Regions from separate parts of the Lysobacter sp. P5_B9 genome, predicted to be linked through region 2. Evidence: riboswitches for the same ligand, from Rfam matches in the RefSeq annotation. Region 2 holds a riboswitch; the other holds the start of a gene.
The links. A riboswitch is a leader RNA that binds a small molecule or an ion and turns the genes downstream of it on or off. The one in region 2 is predicted to bind cyclic di-GMP.
Positions count from the first base shown of each region.

Region 1 (5,336 bases), on a different contig from region 2:
AATTGGGCGTGTAGGTGCCCATCAGTTCGAACTGGCGCAGCACGACGGAGCCATAGCGGGTGATGGAAGCGCCCACGCGCGGGATCACCGCGTCGTAATCCGTGATCTGCCGGCCCTTGTAATGCATGGAAAAGCCGTCGCTGGCGATACGCATGTAGCAGCGCAGCGGATCGAGCACACGCACGCTGTGCCCGCGTTCACGCGCCGCCTCGACCAGGCGGCGGGTGGAGTACAGCTTGCTGTTGCGCGAAAGGATCGCGATTTTCATGGGAGCCGGGAATGGGAGGCGCGAATCGGTGAATGGATGGCGGAAACCCGCGACTGGGAAACGGGCCGGGCGATGGCCGGTGTACCGACTTCGCGCCGCCCATGGAGGAACGATCGCGCCGGGTCCACAGCGAACCAGCCCGCCATTGCCGTGCGGCCGAGCAGCATCGGAAACAGCATGCCCTGCCGATCGGTCAGGTTTATTTCGATTTCGCGTTCGACGCCGGCCAGGGCCAGCGTCGTGCGCAGGAAGATGCGCCGCGTGCGATGGCCGCCGGAGTCGATGACGTCGCGTTCGTCGAACACGGGTGCCGCTGCCTGCACCGTCGCCTCGCCGTGGCCGTCGTTGCTGAGACGGAAACCGACCCACGGGCCACCGCGTTCGCTGAACCGCCAATAGCGGTCGACATGCAGCGACGAGCTGCGCGCGCCGCTGTCGATCTTGCATCGCACGGCCGGCAAGCCCAGCCGCGGCAAGCTGGCCCACTCGCGCCAGCCGAGCATGATGCGCTCGCGAGGAATCTGTCGTGCCATGCCATACACCTGCGGAAAAAAGAAAAACGGCAGTCACTTTGACGCGACTGCCGTTACGGTTTTGTTGCCGCGGCTTGCAACGCTCCACGAGCATCGAACTGGAGCGGGTGATGGGAATCGAACCCACGCTATCGGCTTGGGAAGCCGAAGTTCTACCATTGAACTACACCCGCTGACGGACGGCAGTCTATGCCCCGGGTTACGCGCTTGGCAACGCGGCATGGCTGGCCGCCCGGGCGCAAAAGCAAAGGGCCCCGAGGGGCCCTTCGCCTGGTTCATCGATCGATGTGCGTCAGAAATCCGCGCCGACCGTAGCGAACACCGTCGCATGGTCGGCGTTGCTCTGGCCCACGGTCAGGCTGGTACCGATATTGGCTTCCAACCCGAAGACCTTGGTGCGCGCACCGAAGGTCAGCGTGCCGTAGTCCTGGTCGAACTGCACGCCGGGCACGGCGTACGGCGCGGTATCAGGCATCGACTGCACCTGTGCCTGGGCTTCCTCGTCCGCATCCTCGAACTCGCGGTCCACGGTGAGGCGCGCATACGGCTGGAATTGCTCGCTGATGGCATAGCTCGCCTGCCAGCCGACGCTGCCGATCAGCGAATCGAAATTCTGGTCCGGATAGGCGAGCGAGGTGGACTGGTCGGCGTGGTCCTCCTTGAACCCGTCGATCTTGATGCGCTGCGCCAGCAGGCTCAGCACCGGACCATGGCGCAGCGCGCCATTGCCGAAGTCCCAGCCCGCGCTGATGCCGGCGGTGAGGTTGTCGCCGTCGGCCGAGCTGCTGTGCTTGCGCACGGCCTGGCCCAGCGCGATCTTGCGATCGATGTCGAAGTCGACCTGGCTCCAGCTCAGCTGGCCATTCACCCAGGCGCCGTTGTCGGCGTACCAGCCGATGAAGCCGCCCAGGCTCATGTCGGTCTGGTCGAAGCTGCCGCCGCTGTGGCCGAAGTCCTCGGACTGGCGGCCGTAGCCGGCGAAGGCGCCGTAGACGAGGTCGCCGCTGCTCCAGTCGACGCCGAAGCTCAGCGTCGGGCCGGCGCCGTCGTAGATGTCGCCGTCGTCATAGCGCTGGAAGTCGCCGCGCAGGTCGCTCCACCACTTCATGCCGTCCGCGGCCGGCTTGCCGGTGTGCGCGGCGACGCGCTCGGCGCGCGAGCGGCCCACCATCGACGCCGAATTCGGCAGCAGCGCCATCTGGCGCGGGGCCTCGAGGATCGAGACTGCGTACTGCGCGATGATCTGGTGGGCTTCGGTGCTGGGATGCACGCCGTCGGCGAAGGCACGGCCGCTGCCGGTGCTCACGCAGGTCAGCGAGGTGCCGGCGCAGGCCGGGATGGTCGCGCTGTTGAAACCGTAGGCGCCGGGATCGGCACTGATTTCGTGCAGCAGGTGGTAGGTATCCAGCGGAATCACGCGCAGGTTCTGCTGGGCGAGGCCACCGAACAGGGTCTGGTTGTAGCCGTTCACCAGTGCGGTGATGCCGGCCGAGCCAGCCGCACCCTGCGACAGGCCGAATGGCGTCAGGCCGACGTCGGGCATGGTCGGCACGAGGACGTAGCGCGCGCCGGCGTTCTCCAAGGCACCGACCAGCCCGACCTGTGCCGCCGCCGAACCAAGGAACTGCGCGGGCGTGGTGGCGCCGTTGAGGGTGAAGAACAGATCGTTGGCGCCGCCCCAGACCGTGTACAGCGCATTCGGGTCAGCCGCACCGCCGGCGAGGTAGGCATTGACCTGGGTGGTCAGTGAGGGGGCGAAGCTTGTCGGCGGGGTGGGCGGAAAACCCGGACCCGGCACGACGGTGGCGCCGCCAGCGGCGTAATTGCTGCCGGTGCCCGGAATGCGCGTGCCGGTGTTGGTCAGCGACCATGCCGGCGCCGCGTTGGTGCCGTAGAAATTGGCAAGGTACTCGGACCACACCAGGCCAGGATTGGTGGTGAAGCGGCCGACCAGGGCGTTGGACGGATTGGGCGGCGCCAGCGGCGACGGCTGGATGAGGAAGTTCCGGTAGAAACCCGAGTCGGTCAGGCTGTCGCCGAAAAAGATCGTATTGGAAAAGGTTCCTGCAAACGCTGGAGCAGCGGCCAGCGCCAGGGCGGCGGCAAGCAATCGGCGGACGGGCTTCTTCATCGGTTCTCTCCCCAGAGTGGACTTTCTTATGGTTGGCTTCTGGCGGGGCGCAATACGCCCACGCATGGCGCACGCATCGAACCATGCCGTGACGCGCTCCACAAGGGGCACTGCGGCATGGCGCACAACACTGGCCCCGGCCCGCGAGTGCCGCGACAATGCCCGCATGGACATCGTTTTGAACGGCGAGCAACGCGCCCTCGCCAATCCCATTACCGTGCTCGAGCTGCTGCAGGCCGAAGGACTCGGTGAGCGCCGTGTCGCGGTCGAGGTAAACGGCGAGATCGTGCCGCGCAGCCGCCACGGCGAATGCGCGCTGCGCGAGGGCGACCGCATTGAGATCGTGCACGCCCTGGGCGGCGGCTGAACCGGGTCGCTGTAGCGCACCCCGGAAAAAGAAAACCCGGCTGGGGAGAGAACCAGTCGGGTCAGTGGAGACGCGCGGTGAACACCGCGGTAGTGGGAACCCGGCCATCGGGGCGGAGGGAGTCGCCCGGATCCTCGGCTTTGCGGCCCCGGCTCGCACCGGGTGTGCTCTTGTACATACCGACGGTGTAAACCGCGCGTAGCAGGGACTTCTTCGCCGGGGGGAGACGCAGGGGAACGCTCGCCGTGCCGGGCCCGATGCATCCTGCTGCATGAACCCAACGCGTCCGCGCAGTCGGAACGGCCACTCCCGCTGCCAATCCCTGCTCCAATCGACGAACGGTAGGCGGAGCGGAGCGCCCGGTGCGCTCGGTCGGCGCAGCGGCATCACCAGCGCCGCTGCTAAAGCACCGCTGCTAAAATCCCGGGATGACGCTTCCCGCCCTGTTCACTCCGCCCGCGGACCCACTGGTCATCGCCGGCAAGGCTTACTCCTCCCGGCTACTCACCGGCACGGGCAAGTTCAAGGACCTCGACGAGACCCGCCGCGCCAGCGATGCCGCCGGCGCGCAGATCATCACCGTGGCCATCCGCCGGACCAACATCGGCCAGAACCCCGGCGAGCCCAACCTGCTCGACGTGCTGCCGCCGGACCGCTTCACCATCCTGCCCAACACCGCCGGCTGCTACACCGCCGACGACGCGGTGCGTACCTGCCGCCTCGCCCGCGAACTGCTCGATGGCCACACCCTGGTGAAGCTCGAGGTGCTGGGCGACCAGAAGACGCTGTATCCCGACGTGGTGCAGACGCTGGCCGCCGCCGAAACGCTGGTGAAGGACGGCTTCGACGTCATGGTCTACACCAGCGACGATCCGATCCTGTGCCGGCGCCTGGAGGAGATCGGCTGCGTCGCGGTGATGCCGCTGGCCGCACCGATCGGTTCGGGCCTGGGCGTGCAGAACCGCTACAACCTCATCGAGATCATCGAAAACGCGAAGGTGCCGATCATCGTCGACGCCGGCGTGGGTACGGCGTCGGACGCGTCGATCGCGATGGAACTCGGCTGCGACGGCGTGCTGATGAACACTGCCATCGCCGGCGCCAGGGATCCGGTGCTGATGGCGCATGCGATGCGGCTCGCCGTCGAAGCCGGACGCGCGGCGTTCAAGGCCGGGCGTATCCCGCGCAAGCGCTACGCGAGCGCATCGTCGCCGGTGGACGGGCTGATCGACTGATGTCTGAGCAGGACGCCCGCAAGGCCCCGCCCAAGCCCTTCACCATCGAGGAAGGCCATCGCAAGGTCCGCAGCTTCGTGCTGCGGCAGGGACGCTTCACGCCGGCGCAGCAACGCGCGTTCGACGAATTGTGGCCGCGTTTCGGCCTGGACTATGCGGGCATGCCACGCGATTTCGACACGGCGTTCGGCCGCAGCGCGAAACGCGTGGTCGAGATCGGCTTCGGCAATGGCGAGGCCCTGCGCTACGCCGCCCGGCACGACCCGGACCGCAACTACATCGGCATCGAAGTGCATGCGCCCGGCGTGGGCCGCCTGCTCAACGCGCTCGCGGAGGACGGCAGCGACCACGTCCGCCTGTACCACCACGACGCGGTCGAAGTGCTGACCCATGAGATCGCCGATGCCTCGCTCGATGAGGTCCGCATCTACTTCCCGGATCCATGGCACAAGAAGCGCCACAACAAGCGGCGCCTGGTGCAGCCCGATTTCGCGAAGCTGATCGTCAGCAAAATCGCCCCCGGGGGCCGCTTGCACCTCGCCACCGATTGGCACGACTATGCCGAGCAGATGTGGGACGTGCTCGATGCAACACCGGGCATCGTCAATCGCGCTGGGGAGCGCGGCTGCGTGCCGCGACCGGAGTGGCGGCCGCAGACGCATTTCGAAACCCGCGGCCAGAAGCTCGGCCACGGGGTGTGGGACCTGCTGTACGACAAGCCCCTGCTGTACGACAAGCCGTAGACCGGCGGCGCCTGGCCACTGCTTTCCCCAAACGGACGCAGCACGGCACCGGCGGCCTT
Region 1 covers NZ_JBFULP010000002.1:405,192-410,527, reverse strand. Annotated here, with positions in the region: gene rimK (30S ribosomal protein S6--L-glutamate ligase) at 1-268, opposite strand, end outside; gene ACXJJ9_RS07010 (ATP-dependent zinc protease family protein) at 265-801, opposite strand; tRNA gene ACXJJ9_RS07005 (tRNA-Gly) at 901-974, opposite strand; gene ACXJJ9_RS07000 (autotransporter outer membrane beta-barrel domain-containing protein) at 1,094-2,932, opposite strand; gene thiS (sulfur carrier protein ThiS) at 3,099-3,299, shown strand; cyclic di-GMP riboswitch class I at 3,391-3,478, opposite strand; gene ACXJJ9_RS06990 (thiazole synthase) at 3,728-4,534, shown strand; gene trmB (tRNA (guanosine(46)-N7)-methyltransferase TrmB) at 4,534-5,277, shown strand.
Region 1: linked by a shared signal. The riboswitch ahead of ACXJJ9_RS07000 (autotransporter outer membrane beta-barrel domain-containing protein) and the one ahead of ACXJJ9_RS00165 (isopeptide-forming domain-containing fimbrial protein) in region 2 are both predicted to bind cyclic di-GMP.

Region 2 (5,336 bases):
GGCGGTATTGATCAGGTCCTGGTCGGCGAGCACGGAGTTCAGCACGCGCACGTCGTAGGAAACCTGGATCGACGCGCCCTCGGCGATGTCGATGTCGGCATTGCCGTCGGCCAGGCTCCACACCAAGGTCTGCGGTGCGGCGGCACTGCCAGTGCCGGTGACGACGGGAGCACCGATCGTATTGCCGGCGCCGGTGACCGTCGGATTGCCGGCGTACTGCAGACCCGCACCGAGCGTATCGGTGAGCGACACGTCGAACGCGCCGGAAGCGTCCACGCCACTCGCCGCCGTCAACGTGACGGTGTAACGGATGACGTCGTTGACGGCCGCGATGGCGCGATCGGCGACCTTGGCGATCCTCACCGTCGGCTCAACGATATTGAAGACTACGGAATTCGTCGTGAGCGCGGATTCGCGCGGGCCAGCGTCGCTTTCCGCGTAGGTGACCGAAGCGGTATTGCTGACGTCGACGCCTTCCTGCGCGCCGAGCACGTTGCGCACGCGCACACGTACGTCGACGAAGGCCTGCTGGCCCGTGGGAATCTGGTCGATCGCGACGTCCAGCTGCGAAGCGGTGCTCGAATTCACCACACCCGCGCCATTGACGACGCCGCCCACGGATACGGTCGCGCTGACGTACTCGAGATCGGCGCTGAGCACGTCCGTGACCTGCACGTCGTACATCGGCGAGTTGCGCGCCTGGCCAGGCACGGCGATGCGATAGACCAGCTCCTCGCCAATGGTGGCTTCGCCGTTGGCCGGCGACAGCAGCACCTTGGTGGGCGGGACCGGCGGTGCGCCGATGCGCACGACGGTGGGATCCTCATCGTCCACCGCGGGATCGGGATCCGCCTGACCGTTAACGGTCGGGTCGTCGCTGTCCGCCAGGAACGTTCCGGTGCTGCTGAGCAACTGCGCCTGGTTCACGACGAGGTGGCGGTTGGCCAGCGTCGGGAGCAGCGTCACGTTGAATTCGACGCGCACTTCGGTACCCGCCGCCACGTCGATGCCGCGGATATCGATCAGGCCCGTGGCCGGATTGCTGTTGTTGACCGTACCGGCCGGCAGCGAGGTGAATACCAGCGAGCCGGGAACGAAGTCCGGCGGCAGCTGGTCGCGGAAAGTGACGTCGGTAAAACCGGACTTCGTCGCCTGCAGGCGCAGGGTGTAATGCAGCACGTCACCGGGCGTAGCGGTCCTCGCCGGATCGTCGCCGCTGGTGAGGTCGCGGACCGTCTTCTCGTAGAAATAGCCCGACAGCAGGACCGCGAGCGAATGCGCGTCCTCATGGTCGTCGATGCCGACCGTGCCGTTGGTGAGCGTGCGGGTCACTTCGACGCGCGCGGGATTGCTGCTGCGGTCGTTGAACCAGCTCGTCGCACCGGCGACGTTGGTGAGGGTGACGCCGTTCTGGCTGTTGGCGTCCAGCTTGGTACGGTACTGCACCACCAGGTGCTGACCGGGCGCGATGGGTCCCGCAGCGTCGAGAAACTTCAGGCTCAGCTCGCAGGTGGGCGCGGCGGTATAGGACCGCGTGTAATGCACGCCTTCGGTCAACGCCGTGCCGCCGAGCAGGACACCGGTGATCTGCGGCGTCATGTCGCACATGCCGCCGTTCGGGCCGTCGGGCAGGCGGTCGAGCAGCGTGACATTCCATGCGTCGAACTGGCCCGTGTTCACAGCGTCGACGGTGAAGTCGCCCCACTGGCCGAGGTTCAGTCCGCCACTACCGAGCACCACGCTACCGCTCTTGTTGACGACCAGGTTCGGCCCGGCGATCTGCGTCGGATTGGAGATGCCGTTCTCGCCGGGCAGCGGGGTATAGAACGTGCTGTCGATGAGACGACCGAACTGCCAGATCGCCGTGTTGACGAAGGACTTCCCGAGGACATTCACCGTCGGGTTGTCGTTGAGCACGGTGGTGATGTCGATCGCCAGGCGCCCACCCTTGGGCAGGATGAAGCCCGGCGGGAAATGGAATTCGATCAGGCCATTCGCGTTGGCGACGATGTTCGGATTGATGGGCGCGCCCAGCGTCGCGCAGGACAGGTCCGTGCACCAGCGCACGCTGGGCGTACCGACCAGGCTCATGTCGACGCCCGTGCCGGGAATCACGGTGGGCAGCTGCACTGGCGGCGTGCTCGGATCGCCGTCGTCCAGTCCGTTGAGATACACGGTGGCCGGATCGAAACCGATGTTGTCGTACAGCGTGATGCCGTGCAGATCGTTCTGCGACGCACCGTTGAGCACCACCGTGCCGGTGGACGGATCGATCAGGACGGGAATCAGTAGCCGGTAGGTGAACGGCACGCCCACGGCCGCGTACGACGGGGCGGACTTATTGATCGACTCGACTGGGACCAGGAAGTTCTGACAGTTCGGCCTGACGTTCTCCAGCGAGCCGTTGACGAACCAGATGTGATGCTGGTGCACCGCGTCGCACGCGATGTTGCCCATGGTGAAGTCGACGTTGTCAAACACCACCAGCCAGCGCTGATCGGTCTGGCCGGGCGAGGTGTAGAAGCTGATGTTGGTATCGAGCGGATTCGGCTGCTGGAAATTCCGGATGACGCAGTTGCCGTCGATGGTCAACTGGCTGGGGGCCGGATTGACCACGTTGCCGTCGATCACGCCGCCGTAATCGGCAACGCAGTCCGCCGCATACGCGCCAAACGTCGTACCGAGCAGTATCAACAAGGCGCAGAGCTGGATGTGGATCCAGCGCTTGCCTGCTCCTGCGTTGCGTGCGATCCCCAGACTCATACACCCTCACTCCGTTCGCGTGCGACGCAAGCCACCGACGGACCAAGGGAATGCCTGCGCTCCGGGCGCAGGTTCCGGCGGTCCCGCTGCCATGGGGCGCTTTGCGCGCCCGACAGGCCGGTGACTTTGCGTCGCCACCTTTCGGTGGTTTTGCCTTTGTCGTATTGCGTTTTTTTGCTTCGAAACGCGCGCTGCGACGCGTCGTCTCAGCCAGACGGCAGGAAATTCATCGGGTACACGATCGTTACTGCAGGCACGTCCTTCGCGCCGAAGTTGAAGCCCTTGACGCGCTCCACGATGCCGGAGGTCAGGTCCGGCGCATCCATTTCCGACGACTGCACCTGCACCATCGACACACTGCCGCCCGGCTGGATGGTCAGGCGCAGGATGACCTTGCCCTGCAACGTCGAATCACGACGAAGCTCGCGCTGGTACAGCCGGTACAGCGCAGCCTTGTAGCGGTCGAAGACGATCTGGATCTCCTCGCCGGAGCGTCCGCCCTTGCCGCTGGCACCGACCGACTTGTTGCTGTCCGCGGACGCGATCGCGTTGATTCCACTCGAGGCCCTGGTCAGCGCAGTGCCCTTGATGGCTCCGCGTTCGCCACCACCACTGCCGAAGCTGCGGCTCTGCGAGGACAGGTTGATGCCACCGCTGCTCCCCGGTGCATTGCTGGCCAACATGGCGCGTTCCGGACGCGCCGCGCCGGTGTCGGCACTGAGCTTCGCGGACTTGCCGAGCTCGGCCACGGCAGGCAGGTCGTCCACCGCTGCCAGGCTGTCCTTGAACGCCAGGATGCCCTGCGGCTTCGACGCCTGCGGCTGCTTCGGAACGGGCTGCGGTTCGACCTTCGCGGTCGGCCTCGTCGGCTTGGGCTCGACCTTTTTCACCACCGGCTTGGTGAGTTCCGGCGGCGGCGGCGGGGCCTCCTCCAGCTTCTTGGTCTCGGGGATCACGGTGACCACGCGTTCCGGCAACTTCTCGGCCGCGGGGACGATCTTCTGCGGAACGTGGATGAAGGGGAACACGATCGCAATCACCAGCCAGACGCACAGTGCGATGGCCAACCCCTTGCGCGAACGCCGGTCCTCCTCGCCACGCGTCCACAGCATGAGGTGCGGACGCGCACGCTCCGTCTGGAGCTCGCGCTCGACGATCCACTCGTTGCGCAGGCGTTCGAGCTCCTCCTGATGCTCGAAGGCTTCGTCCTCGAGCAGGAAGAGCTGCTCGTTCTCCTCGCCGATCCGCTCCACCAGGCCGCAGCGACGCGCATCGATATCGGCGATGCGAGCGCGCACGGACTCGGTTCGGCGACGCGCACGCGCGATGTGCCCGGGCCATTCTCCCTGCTCGGAGAGCCCTTCCCAGAACAGCGCCGCAGCGCCCGCCTGGTCCAGTTCCTCCAGTGCGTGGCACGCCTTCTCCAGCACCTGATGCTGGAAGCGCACCCCAGCGAACGATTCGAGCTCGTCATCGACGGCGGCGAGGTCGCACGCAAGTTCGGCGAGTCGCGCACGTGCGTGCGCGATCCGCTCGTCGAGCGGGTTCTGGGCCGCGACATCCCGGATGGTTTCGAGTTCCATGGTCTTGGTATCGGTCACTTGTGCTGACTCAACCGCCGGCCGGGGCGCTGCCGCCCTTCTCGAGCACGGCGAGCGACAACTTGTCGTAGGCGGCCGCCGTGCAGGTCGTCATCACCTTGCGGATCACCTCGTAGGGAAGGCTCTTGTCGGCCAGCACGGTGATTTCGCGGTGGGCGAGCGCGGCCTGTTGCGCGGCGCCGCCCCCGGCGGTCAATGGACGCGACAGATACTCGCGCAGCGGCTCGATCAGCGCGGCCTTCGGATCGCGGATCTGGTCCATCGTGGCGATCACTTCCCCCTGCACGAGCAGCATGTCCTGGGTGATCGTCACTACCACGGTCTCGGCGGGCTTGGCTTCGGCGGTGGAGATCGGGACCTCCACGCCCTTGGCGTTCTGGACCACCTCTACTTCGGTCGAATAGATCAGCAGGAACGCCACCATCACCGACATGATGTCGATCATGGGGATCAGGTTGAGCTCGACATCCTCGTGCTTCCTGCGTGCGCCACGAAACGGGTTCAGCGACATCCTCATGGTGCGTCTCCCACGGCGACCTTCGGGAACATTGAAATGCGGCCGCGCTCATCGGGCGTGCCGGTGAAGCCATGGCTGTTGGCGGTTGCCAGGTCCGTGCTGCGGACCGCGTCCATCACCTGCACCAGATGGTCGTAAGCCACGTCCGGGGCCATCAGCACCGAAGCCGTGTCGACTTCCACGTGCTGGCCCTTGAGATCGGCGGCGAGGAGCGACAACTTCTCGAGCGGATAAGCCCCGTTCTCAACAGGCAATACGGCGATCGTGTCGCGACCGTTGGTCAGCTCCAGCCCTTCCTTGCGCACCATCACTTCGAGGCGGAAGGCCGGTTCGGTGGGCGCGCCGGCGGACGCACTCGGCAGGTCGAGCTGGATGATCGAAATGCGCGAGAACACCGCCGTCATCAGCAGGAACGTGACCATCACGGTGAAGATGTCGATCATCGGCACGAGCAT
Region 2 covers NZ_JBFULP010000001.1:31,792-37,127, reverse strand. Annotated here, with positions in the region: gene ACXJJ9_RS00165 (isopeptide-forming domain-containing fimbrial protein) at 1-2,763, opposite strand, end outside; cyclic di-GMP riboswitch class I at 2,837-2,928, opposite strand; gene ACXJJ9_RS00160 (AgmX/PglI C-terminal domain-containing protein) at 2,970-4,364, opposite strand; gene ACXJJ9_RS00155 (ExbD/TolR family protein) at 4,375-4,881, opposite strand; gene ACXJJ9_RS00150 (ExbD/TolR family protein) at 4,878-5,336, opposite strand, start outside.